Regions from separate parts of the Marinobacter subterrani genome, predicted to be linked through region 2. Evidence: riboswitches for the same ligand, from Rfam matches in the RefSeq annotation. Region 2 holds a riboswitch; each other region holds the start of a gene.
The links. A riboswitch is a leader RNA that binds a small molecule or an ion and turns the genes downstream of it on or off. The one in region 2 is predicted to bind cobalamin.

Region 1: it holds a riboswitch for cobalamin, as region 2 does, so the genes downstream of both, msub_RS11775 (ribonucleoside triphosphate reductase) here and msub_RS17360 (TonB-dependent receptor plug domain-containing protein) in region 2, are expected to answer to the same signal.
Region 3: it holds a riboswitch for cobalamin, as region 2 does, so the genes downstream of both, msub_RS15365 (ribonucleoside-diphosphate reductase subunit alpha) here and msub_RS17360 (TonB-dependent receptor plug domain-containing protein) in region 2, are expected to answer to the same signal.

The regions. Positions count from the first base shown of each region.
Region 1 covers NZ_LFBU01000001.1:2,520,961-2,525,122, forward strand. Annotated here, with positions in the region: gene msub_RS11765 (anaerobic ribonucleoside-triphosphate reductase activating protein) at 1-195, opposite strand, end outside; gene nrdD (anaerobic ribonucleoside-triphosphate reductase) at 197-343, opposite strand; partial or broken gene msub_RS11775 (ribonucleoside triphosphate reductase) at 336-2,084, opposite strand; cobalamin riboswitch at 2,235-2,437, opposite strand; gene msub_RS11780 (iron transporter) at 2,540-3,079, opposite strand; gene msub_RS11785 (FTR1 family iron permease) at 3,122-4,162, opposite strand, start outside.
Region 2 covers NZ_LFBU01000002.1:329,848-334,009, reverse strand. Annotated here, with positions in the region: gene msub_RS17365 (cobalamin-binding protein) at 1-175, opposite strand, end outside; gene msub_RS17360 (TonB-dependent receptor plug domain-containing protein) at 205-2,046, opposite strand; cobalamin riboswitch at 2,183-2,407, opposite strand; gene msub_RS17355 (putative nucleotidyltransferase substrate binding domain-containing protein) at 2,529-4,162, shown strand, end outside.
Region 3 covers NZ_LFBU01000001.1:3,302,629-3,306,790, forward strand. Annotated here, with positions in the region: gene msub_RS15365 (ribonucleoside-diphosphate reductase subunit alpha) at 1-1,593, opposite strand, end outside; cobalamin riboswitch at 1,788-2,016, opposite strand; gene msub_RS15370 (potassium channel protein) at 2,205-3,278, shown strand; gene msub_RS15375 (DUF350 domain-containing protein) at 3,311-3,730, shown strand; gene msub_RS15380 (DUF1190 domain-containing protein) at 3,839-4,162, shown strand, end outside.

The DNA of each region.
Region 1 (4,162 bases), on a different contig from region 2:
GCTTTTCAGGTGCCGGTGGGCTTGTTGCCAGGTCATTTTTTCATCACCGGCTTCCAGTGGTATAAGATGAGGGTTATGGCAGTAATGGCAACGCCAGGGACAACCCTGCAGGAACAGGGTTGCCGCTAGGTGTTGCGGATAATCGACGGTGGAGAAGGCGGCCATGCCTCCGATCACCAGGTTATCCGCAGTCATTTCAACGCTCCCGGAAGTGGGTGCGTTCGCGATGCTCGGATTGCTTGCCTTTGTTAAAGGCCGAGACCGGGCGGTGGTAGCCCATTACCCGGGTCCACACTTCGCAACGCTGGCGTTGGCTGTCATCGGGAAGTTTCTGGTTATCCATGCTGAACTCCTTCTTTGCTTCTTGGGGAAGTGCCGGACGTTGCCGGCAGTGATTGCCCGGCCAGCAACAACTCGTCGCATTTCGGGCAGAATTCGTGCTCTCCGTTCAGATACCCGTGCACCGGGCAGATGGAGAAGGTGGGCGTTACTGTGATGTACGGCAGCCGGTAGTTCTCCAGCACTGTTTTCACAAACCGGCCGCAGGTAGCCGCATCGCTGATGCGTTCGCGCATATACAGGTGCAGTACGGTGCCACCGGTGTAGCGGGTTTGCAGTTCATCCTGAAGATCCAGGGCTTCAAACGGATCGTCGGTGTAGCCCACCGGCAGCTGGCTGGAGTTGGTGTAATAGGGGGCATCCGGTGTGCCTGCCTGCAGGATGTCGGCAAACCGTTTTTGGTCTTCCTTGGCGAACCGGTAGGTGGTGCCTTCGGCCGGGGTGGCTTCCAGATTATAGAGATGGCCGGTTTCTTCCTGGTATTGCTTCATCCGCTCCCGCACATGATCCAGCAGTTCCAGTGCAAAGGCCCTGCCCTGCTCGCTACTGATATCTTCCTGATCGGCAGTAAAGTTGCGGACCATTTCGTTCAGGCCATTCACTCCAATGGTGGAAAAGTGGTTTCTCAGGGTACCGAGATAACGTTTGGTGTAGGGGAACAGGCCTTCCACCATCAGCCGGCCGATCTCCTGGCGCTTGGTTTCCAGGCTGTCCCGGGCCAGGTCCATCAGTTCATTCAGGCGGGCATAAAGCGCCGGTTTGTCCCCTTTATACAGGTAACCCAGCCGGGCGCAGTTAACGGTGACCACACCCAGCGACCCGGTCTGCTCCGCTGAGCCAAACAGGCCATTGCCCCGCTTGAGCAGTTCCCGCAGGTCCAACTGCAGGCGGCAGCACATGGAGCGCACCATGTTGGGTTCCAGGTCGGAATTGAGGAAATTCTGGAAGTACGGCAGACCGTAACGAGCGGTCATTTCAAACAGTCGCAGGGCGTTGTCGGATTCCCAGTTAAAGTCCCGGGTGATGTTGTAGGTGGGAATCGGGAAGGTGAACACTCGGCCCTTGCTGTCACCCGCCGTCATCACCTCGATGTAGGCCTGGTTGATCATGTCCATCTCGGCCTGCAATTCGCCATAGCTGAATGGCATTTCCTCACCGTCAACAATCGGTATCTGTTCCCACAGATCGTCCGGGCAAACCCAGTCAAAAGTGATGTTGGTAAACGGCGTCTGGGTGCCCCAGCGGGACGGCACGTTCAGGTTGTAAACAAACTCCTGGATGCACTGGCGCACGGTGGCGTAATCCAGTTTGTCCTTTCGGATAAACGGCGCCAGATAAGTGTCGAAAGAGCTGAAAGCCTGGGCCCCAGCCCACTCGTTCTGCAGGGTGCCAAGAAAATTGACCATCTGGCCGATGGCACTGGACAGGTGCTTTGGCGGGGCGGCTTCCACCTTGCCCGGCACGCCGTTCAGGCCCTCGTGCAGCAGAGTACGCAAAGACCAGCCGGCACAGTAACCACTGAGCATGTCCAGGTCGTGAATGTGCAAATCTGCCTGCCGGTGGGCCTGGCCGATTTCCGGGGTATACACCTCGTTCAGCCAGTAGTTGGCAATCACCTTGCCAGCGGTGTTCAGGATCAGGCCACCGAGGGAATAGCCCTGGTTGGCATTGGCGTTCACCCGCCAGTCGCTGCGGTGCAGGTATTCACCAACAGTGGCGGAGATATCCAGCAAGGCCGGATCAACAGGGTGCGAGGTGGTGTGGGCAGACATCAGGTTCCTCCTGGAAGCGCGTCAGGTTGTCGCAATAGGTGCAGCAACGTTCGCGAATACAGGAGGCCAGGCACGGGCGAGTGCCCGAGACATGATCAGCTGTTCACCCTGAGTCGCGAAGGTGCAGTGCTTGTTGCCCTGGCAGGTCTTCGGACTCAGGGGCGTGAGCCTTCCGGCTCTGCCTTACGTGGCGACTTCCCGGCTTGCGCCAGTGTCATCATGCCACGCTCGTTCCCCAATACCGCTGCGCGTCAGTTCCGGACTCTCACCGGATTCCTCGCCACAAACACAACATGTTGTGGCTTACCAAGACAAAATCACTATATACGCTGCGAAAACCAGATTCAAGGAAAACAGATATTTATTTTACTTGAATAACAGGCAGGATCCGCCTGCGCAGCATTTGCTCCACAGGCGGCAGAAATCAATCAGTAACCGCCCTTCTTACCGGTACCGACAAACGCAAATTCCCACTCGACATCAAACGGTGACCACCATTTGCCAACGCCGGTTTCCTTATCCTTGTGGCGGTAGAAGCCCTGATACGGAGGCGGATCGATGTGGTAGGTCACCTGGTACTTGCCGGGACCATCCAGCTTGATATTGGCTCCGTAATGGGGGCCGTCAGAGGCAACCATCGGCATAAAGGCACCGGTCGTTGACCAGTCCGAGCCTTCCTTGGTCAGGGTATAGGTGACGCCCAGATAGGGCACCCAGGCGCCAGCGCCAAACCCGTTGTTGTTGCCGGGCAGGGCCACCACATCGGCTTCAAGATGGATATCCTTGTCGCCCATGCCGGGCAGTTCCGGAGTCATCATCACCGGTTGCAGATATACGGCGCCGATTTCCATGCCGTGCTTTTCCACCGGCTCGCCGATCATCACCTCACCGGCCAGGGCAGAACCGGCCACACTCAGGCTGCCAGCCAGCAGGGTGGCCGAGGCCAGGGTTCGGGTAATTGCTTTCATCGCATTGCTCCTTCTTTCATGGGTAAACTTGTATGACGTGCCTCAGGCCTGCGCCGCCGCCCGGCGACGCAACCATAACCAGCCACCGGACAGGATCAATGGCAAGAGCACCACAGCCTGGGCCAGCAGGGTTTCGAGGGTTGGATAGACACCCAGCCAGGCCAGCCGGGGAATGCCCGGCAGCGGGGTAATGTCCACCCAGCCGGCTTCCTGAAGTTCAAGGATGCCGGTACCGACAAAACTGAAGGCGAGATAGAACAGCAGCGCTGCCGTGGCACTGAAGAACAGGGGTAACGGCAGTCGCAAAGACGCGGTGCGCATTATCAGGAAAGTCACCACCAGCGCACCGGCGGCTCCCGCTGAACCCAGCAGCATGGGTAAGGCGGCGCTCTCCGCCTGCCCCGCCAACGCGTAATAGAACAGGGTGGTCTCCGCCCCTTCCCGGTAAACCGCCAGGAACACCGCCAGCCCCAGCGCCCACAGCTGACCGTTGGAAAGAGCGCGGTCCACCTTCCGGCGGATATAGGCCTGCCATTTGTCGGACTGTTGCTTGGCCAGCAACCAGTGGCTGACGTACAGAAGCACAGCCGCGGCAAAGAGCATGGTGATACCTTCCAGCGCTTCACGGGCCGTACCGGAGATATCAAACAGAATTTTCATGCCGTAAGCCGTCAGCAAGCTGGCCACCAGGGCCAGACCTACCCCGGCATACAGCGACGACATACCACGGCCGCCGGCGGAACGGCGTAAGTAGGCGGCCAGGGCCATGACCACCAGCATGGCTTCGAAGCCCTCGCGTAACAGGATCAGGAAAGACTGCAGAACCAGTCCGGTAAAACTCAGGTCCTCATCGGCAAACAGGTTGGCGACATCGGTAGTCAGAGCCCCCTTGAGTTTCAACCAGGCCCCGGACACCTCGCCTTTCGGAGCTCCCTTGGCGGACAGGCCAATCACCTCACCGAACCGGGATTCCACCCGGGTTTTCAGGTGCGGATCTTTCATGCCAACGACGGTTTCCAGGCCCTTGCCCTCGAAGACATCGAAATACAGGGCCGAAAACCGGTCCATGGTATCCATGCCATT
Region 2 (4,162 bases):
CGGCCGAGAAGAGCAGTTCGGTGGCACCGGGGGAGAGAGAAACAATCCGCTTCGCCGGTGCCTGAAGACACATCTCACGACTCAGGGCGTCCTTCACGCAGGGCGGATCTGCCAATGCCGCTGCGGGCATCAGGGCGAACAGCACCAATATCAGAACAAGCCTGCGTTGGATCATGGGATTACGTCACCGGCCAGAAACTGAGCCTACTGTCGAAAATCATAACGCACCGAGGCCATATAGGTCCGACCCGCAGCCAGATAGTCAAAGGGTTCGAAAGTCACGCTGTCGTTGCCCAGACTGGTGGCATAGCGGCGATCCAGCACATTATCCACCTTGAAGCTGGCCGACCAGCCCGGCAGGAAATTCCAGGCCGCCCTTATATCAACCGTACCGTAGCCAGGTAACAGGCTGTTGTTGGCGGCATCGTTATACCGATCACTTTCGGCGATAAAGCTGGCGCCCACCGACCATTTGTCAAACAGACGATCAACATCCAGGCGAAGGTTCTTTTCCGCCCGCCGGGGCAGGCGTGCGCCGGAATCGAGGTTCTCACTGTCGGCCCAGGTCAGCGCCGCGTTCAGGTCCCAGTTAGTGGTTTTAAAACCGGAGGACAACTCTATGCCACGAATACGGGCGGATTGGACGTTCTCGACTGTGCCCTCGAACGTGACCGGGTCAGACACGTAGGTGATCAGGTCTTCAACGTCGTTCTGATAAACCGCGACATCCCAGAACCAGGTGTCGTAGCGACCGGTTATTCCGGCCTCCATCATTTTACCCTCTTCCGGCTCGAGGTTCGGGTTGCCGGTGTAGTAGGGCACGGTCAGGTACAGGTCGTTGAAGGTAGGTGCCCGGAACGAGGTGGCGTAACTCACCCGCACACGGTGGACCCGGTCGAGCTCGTGCCCCAGGGCGATACCGCCGGTTTCTTCCTTGCCGTAGGCTTCGTTGTCGTCGAGGCGGGCACTGGCCATAAGATCCGTGGCACCGAAATTGAGTCGGGCCTGGCCAAAGACCGCCGTGTTGGTCCGGCTGTCTTCGGTGAATTCGCTGGTGCCCGCCACCTCGTCCACCATGACTTCCGAGCCGATCACAAATTCATGGACCCCCGCAGTCAGGGTGTTTTCCCAGCGGGCCGACCGATGCAGCGTATTGAACACACTGGGGTAGGAACCGAACGTCTCCTGTTCGTCCCGGGATTCGGAGAACTGGATGCGGGTGCGCCAGTAGTCACTGGCCACGGCTTCCAGATAAAGCCCCATGGCACGGATCTGGAAGTCGGTGTCGCCACCCTCAAACTCGGTATTGCCTTCGGACTGGAACACTGTAACGCCGGCGCCGCCCCCCTGATCAAACTGGTGACTGACTTTGGCCAGGCCGCCGGCGTTGCGGAACCCCTTGTCTTCGCCCCCGGCGCGCAGGTTGGTGCCCTCGGTATCGGAATAGACACCGCCGACCAGAAAGGCGTTGCGCCCTTCCCGCCCGGCCACACCTGCCGTGGTTTCCAGTGTCTCGTGGGAGCCGCCCGACAGTTCGGTCCAGCCCTGGCGGCCCGCCTCCGGCTCAAGGGAGAAAACCTGGATGACACCGCCCACCGCATCGGCCCCGTACAGCGAGCTTTTCGCGCCGCGCACCAGTTCCACCCGTTCCATCAGCTCCGGCGGCAGAAACTGCCAGGGCGGGATGCCGGCAGTGGCGGAGCGCAGGCGGATACCGTCCAACAGCAGAACAGTGCCGGAACTGCCCGCACCGCGCAGGAAGACACTGGTGGTTTTACCGTAACTGCCATCGGACACCACGTTGACACCTGGCTGGGCATGCAACAGGTCCGTGAATTCGGCCGGCTGCTGACGCCGGATGTCATCTTGTTCAATGACGGTTACCGATGAAAGACTTTCCCCCACGGTTTTCGGCCCCAGGGTCGCCGTGACAACAATCGGATCAAGGGCTTCCTCATTCGTATCACTCTGGCCGAACGCCAGACCAGGCAGGATCAAAACTGACGTTGCCGCCACTACAACAGGTAAGGAGGGTTTCAAAGGCATTCTTTTTCGCTCCGCAATCCGCGCTCGCCCGCACGGGGGTCAGGTTTTATGCTACGGAACGGACAGAAAGGGCAGGTGGGCATCAGGTGGCAGGAACGCGGAACCGGATTACACCCACCCAGGTCGCCCACCGCAACTTCGGGTGTTTTTCCAGGCCGGTCTCCGGGCTGGCAGGCGGAACCAAGGTTCCCGGGCAATCACCTTCCCATGTCTTGGCGACACAGTGGCGCATCAGATTGCCGTTATCCTGCTTACCGTTGCGGGGGCAGCATCGGACTTGTACTGGCTGGGGGCCAGACTCACCGATTTCCCGTTTCACCCGTCGCGCTTTGCGACGGACACCTGAAAAAAGTGTGGCAAGGCTAGCAATACCGGGCAAAGCGGTCAATGAGATCCATCAAAGGTCGACATGGCCGCTGCCCCCTCCCGCTGCTATATTGCCAGTCTGAGAACCAGTTTCCCCCGCGAAAACAGGGAGTTTTATGCAGGCCGAGCTTATCGACATCCGCAATCACATGGCACAGTACCCGCCGTTTGACGAGATGGACGAGGCGCTGCTCGACAAGGTGGTGGGCGGCATCGAGGTGGTGTACTTCAAGGCCGGCACCCAGATCCTCGGGGTCGGTGACCAGAACAACTGGCTCTACTATGTGCGCACCGGGGCCGTGGAGATCTATCGCCGGTCCGGCGAGCTGTACAACCGGATCGGCGAGGGCGAGATGTTCGGCCAGTTCGGCCTGCTGATGAACAAGCGCGTGCGGTTTCCGGCAAAAGCCCTGGAAGACACGCTGCTCTACAAGATCCCCGGTGAGACCTTCCAGTTCCTGTGGGAAAGCGACGATAACTTCGCCGACTTTGTGGAAATCGAGGACCGCAGCCGTTTGCGCTCTGCGCTTTCCCGCCGGGAAAAGTCCAACGAACTGATGACCGCCAAGGTCACCCGGCTGATTTCCCGGCCACCGGTATCGGCACCCTCCACCGTGAGGCTCCAGGAAGCCGCCCGGATCATGACCGACAACGGCGTTTCCGCTTTACTGCTGATGGATGAAGAGGGCGAACGGCCCCTGCTGCGCGGCATCATTACCGACCGGGACCTGCGCACCCGGGCCCTCACCGAGGCCTTGCCCTCGGAAACGCCGATCAGCGACATCATGTCTAAAGACCTGATCACCATTCCCTCCAGCATGTTCATTTTCGAGACCATGCTGACCATGCTGCACAACAACGTACACCACCTTCCGGTAATGGACCGGGACGACGTCCGGGGCGTCATCGCCCTTTCCGACATCGTGAAGTACGAGAGCCAGAGCAGTCTTTACCTGGTCAGCAACATCTACCACCAGCAGAACCTCAAAGGGCTGAAAAAGGTCAGCCTGGATGTCCGTGACAGTTTCGTGCGGATGGTGAACGAAGACGCCAATTCCCACATGATCGGCAGCGCCATGGCGGGCATCGGGCGCAGCTTTACCCAGAGGCTGCTGGAACTGGGCGAGGAGCATCTCGGGCCACCGCCGGTTCCCTACTGCTTCATGGCGCTCGGCTCCATGGCCCGTGATGAGCAACTGGTGGTCACGGACCAGGACAACGCCATGATCCTGGACGACTGTTTTGTTCCCGAAGAGCACGATGGCTATTTCCTGGCGCTGGCGAAATATGTCAGCGATGGTCTGGCCCAGTGCGGCTACACCTACTGTACCGGGGATATCATGGCCACCAATCAGAAATGGCGCCAGCCGCTGCGGGTCTGGAAGGACTATTTCGCCGACTGGATTGATAACCCCAAGGCCCAGGCCTTGCTCAACAGCAACATTTTCTTCGATCTGGACGGTATCCATGGCGAGACCGGGTTTGCCGAGCAACTGAAAACCCTGGTTGCCAACAAGGCCAGCAACAGCCCGAGGTTCCTGGCCATGCTTGCCCGCAATGCTCTCAACCGCACACCGCCGATCGGGTTCTTCCGCACCTTCGTGCTGGAGGAGGACGGCAAGCACCAGAAAACCTTCAACCTCAAGCGCCGGGGCACGGCGCCCCTGTCTGACCTGATCCGGGTTCATGCCCTGGCCTGCGGCTCCCGGGCCCAGAACTCCTTTGAGCGGCTGAAAGCCATCGGCAACAC
Region 3 (4,162 bases), on a different contig from region 2:
CTTGCGCCAGAGCTGTTTGGCCGGAATTTTCTTGAACAGTTTGATCCTCCCCTGCTCGGCCAGCGCTTCGTAATGCTCGTAACGTTCACGGAAGGCGTTGCCGTACAGGTCATGCAGATCCGGAGCATCGCTGGGGGAGAACAGGGTCCAGTCTTTGTCGTCACGCATCCGCTCGATCAACAGGTCCGGCACCCAGTTGGCGGTGTTCATGTCGTGGGTGCGGCGGCGTTCGTCACCGGTGTTCTTGCGCAGTTCCAGGAACTCCTCGATGTCCAGGTGCCAGCTTTCCAGGTAGGCACAGACCGCGCCCTTGCGCTTGCCACCCTGGTTCACCGCCACGGCGGTGTCGTTCACCACTTTCAGGAACGGCACCACGCCCTGGCTCTGGCCGTTGGTGCCCTTGATGTGGGAGCCGAGCGCACGTACCGGGGTCCAGTCGTTGCCCAGGCCGCCAGCCCATTTTGACAGCATCGCGTTGTCGCGGATGGCGCCGTAGATGTCTTCGAGATCATCGCCGACCGTCGTCAGATAACAGGACGACAGCTGGGAATGGCGGGTGCCGCTGTTAAACAGCGTGGGTGTGGAAGCCATGTAGTCAAACGACGACAACAGATTGTAGAACTCGATGGCGCGGGCGTTCGGGTCGTCTTCGCGCAGGGCCAGGCCCATGGCGACGCGCATGAAGAATACCTGGGGCAGCTCAAGACGGGCCTTGTTCCAGTGCAGGAAGTACCGGTCGTACAGGGTTTGCAGACCGAGGAAGCCGAATTGCAGGTCACGCTCCGGGTTCAGGGCAGCGCCAAGGCGCTCCAGGTCAAAACTGGCCAGCGCTTCGTCCAGCAGCTCGTGGCGAATGCCAGCTTCGATAAAGGCGCTCAGGGCCTGTGGGTAGATCTCCGCCAGCGGCAGGCTGCGGGGCAGGTCCAGTGCGCTGGCGTTCTCCAGCCGCAGTTGTTCCAGCAACAGCCGGGCGGTAACCGCGCTGTAGTCAGGCTCCTGTTCGATGCGGCCACGGGCGGTCATCACCAGTGCGGACAGCACGTCTTCCTCGGCTATGCCGTCGTACAGGTTGGTGAGGGCGTCCTCCACGAGGGAGTCGCCGTTGATGCCTTCCAGCCCGGTGGCGGCCTGCTCCACCTGCAGTTTCATCAGGCCCAGATCCAGCGGGACAATCTCGCCGTTGGCCTGTTTCACAGTCAGGTGTGGGTGGGCTTCCACCGGGGCGTGAAGCGCGCGTTCCCGGGCGTGTTCTTCCCGGTACAGCACGTAGGCGCGGGCCACCTTCTGCTCCTCGGCCCGCATCAGGGCCAGTTCCACCTGGTCCTGAATGTCTTCGATATGCACCTTGCCGCCGGCTTTCAGGCGCCGGCTGATGGCCTGAATAACCTGGTCGGTAACCCGGCGTACGGCATCGTTGATGCGGGCCGAGCCGGCGGCCTTGTCACCCTCAACAGCGAGAAACGCTTTGGTCACGGCAATGCTGATCTTCGACGGATCGAAGCCGACAAGCGTTCCGTTACGTTTGATGACCTGCAGGGATTCAGTATCGGTGTGCGAGGTTGGCCGGGGTTCGGCCAGGGCTGAGGCGGACATGTGTGTTCTCCTGAATACGCGTTGAATTCCTTTCACCATCGCGTAGGCAGAGAATCGGAGCACCACCGTAGGTCGGATTAGCGAAGCGTAATCCGGCAAAGGCGGTTTGGCGCAGACAGGGGTGTCGGATTACGCTTTGCTAATCCGACCTACACGTCTGGCCTGAGTCCGGTCTGCTCACCTTGAAACGCGAAGGTGCAGTTGTTTCCCTGGCAGGTCTTCGGACTCAGGGGCGTGAATCGTTCGATTCGGCCTCGTGTGGCGACTTCCCGGCTTGCGCCAGTGTCTTGATGCCACGCTTGTTCCCCAATACCGCTGCGCGTCAGTTCCGGAGTCTCACCGGATTCCCGATACTTTATGCTGTGGAGGTTTGGCTGTTAAAATTACAACATATAGTGTTAAACCAGAGACGCAAACACTATATGCCCAAATTCCACCGGTAGCAACCCAACACACGCGAACAACCGAACTTGACACTGGTTCCTGTTTGGGGCGAAATACGCCGGCTTCGCGGATCACTCCGCGACGGATATTATTCATCGAGCCAAGGATTCGGCGGTGTTTCTGTTGCACTCTTTTTACTTTTCCGCAGTACGGCGGTCGTTTGGATTATGATAATTTTCCAGCGGCTGCGGGCCTTGTTTGCCAACTACTTTGCCGAGCTCTCCGGCCTTAATCTCGCCGTAATGCTCATTTCTTATGCCGCCCTGTCCTGGGCCGGGCTGAGTTTGGCGGGCGAGCATTCTCTCACCTCTCCGGACCACTTCTTCTACTGGCTGATCATTACCGCATCCACTGTCGGTTACGGCGATTTCTCGCCAGAAACAACGATTGGCCGTATCTGGACCATCGGCTTTATCGTTCCCGCGGGGCTCAGTCTGTTTGCATTGACCATCGGCCGGATCGGCGCGTTTGCAGTGCATCATTGGCAGAAAGGAATCAAAGGTATGAAAGATTTCCAGGTATTTGAAAATCACATCGTTGTTATCGGCTGGAACGACACGCGAACCCTCCATCTGCTGGAGCTACTGCTGAAAGAGGAATCCATGGCCGGGTCCAACCGTGCGGTGTTGCTTGCCGCAACCTCGCCCCAGGAAAACCCGATGCCCGACAGCATCTATTTCGTGCGCTTGGGACAATACACCGATGAAAGGGAATTGAAACGTACCGGCATTGCGCAGGCAAGCTGCGTGATCATTGACTCGCCGGAGGACGATGTCACCCTGACCTGTGCATTGTTGTGCTATCAGTTGAACCCTGCGGCCCACATGATTGCCTACTTCAACAACGAGCGACTGAGCCAGTTACTGACACATCATTGCCCCACCGTTGAGTGCACACCCTCCGTGGCCGTCGAAATGCTGGCGAAGTCGGCAGCGGATCCCGGCTCGAGCGCCCTTCACCACGATCTCCTGAGCGTCGCCGGCGGTATGACCCAGTTCTCGCTGATGTTGCCGGAAACAGCGCCCCGGCAAAGCGTTGGCGATCTGCTTCACCCGTTCAAGCAGATCTTTGACGCACTGATCATTGGTGTTCAGGAGCCGGGTGAGAAATCCATCGAGATCAACCCGGGCCTGACGTACCCAGTCGGCCCCGGCGCCCGAATCTATTACATTGCCAACCGCCGTATTCTGGCAGAAGACTGGCACGCATTCGTTGATCAAACCAACCAGCCCGCCGGATAGGCACCGGCACGCAGCAAACAAGGAGACCTTTCATGGAAGAAAACCTGCTTCATCCGTCACTGTCCGGACTTGACGATTTTGCCCTCGCTTTTGGCACCTCGCTGGTGCTGTTGCTGATTTTCAAGTGGTTGTATCCCTTGATCACTCCGCACCGGGAGTGGCAGCTGGTTCGCGAAAAGAAGAACATTGCCGCCGCCATTGCGCTCACCGGGTCTATTGTCGGCTTCAGCGTCGCCCTGAGCGGAGCGGCAACCTATTCCGCCTCCTATTACGACTTCCTGATCTGGGGTGCCATCGCCCTGATTGCCCAGATTCTGGCATACCTGATTGTGTGGCTGGTGATTCCGGGGTTATCGACCCGGATTGTGAACCAGGAAACAAGCGCCGGGATCCTTGCAGGGGGTACGGCTGTGGCCGTGGGGCTGTTGAATGCCGCCTGCATGAGTTATTGAGGGGAGGGTCATACGATGAAAAGAACTTCGATGATCCGCTTGGTGCGAATGCGCAAACAGGTAAGGTCTTATCCTCTCGTTCCACTGACGGCAGCCATTGGTGCGATAATGTCAGGCTGCAGTTCGGACGATCGTGTTCCCGGGTATGTGTTCATAAATGCACAGGACTGCCTGCGGTCACTTCCGCACCTTGCCGCCGAGTGCGAGTCGGCCTACGAGACCTCCAAGCAGCAAGCGGCCACGTACGGGCCTCGTTACCGTAACGAGGACGACTGTGAAGTGGATTTTGGCGATGGCGCCTGCACCACCGACAGCACCTACTACTACGTTCTGGATGACGACAGAAAGCGGATAACAACGAGGACAGTCCTCCACGCTCAGCCCCGGATGGACGCGTTCGTCGCCCGCCCTCTGTTTGAAGGGTCACGAACC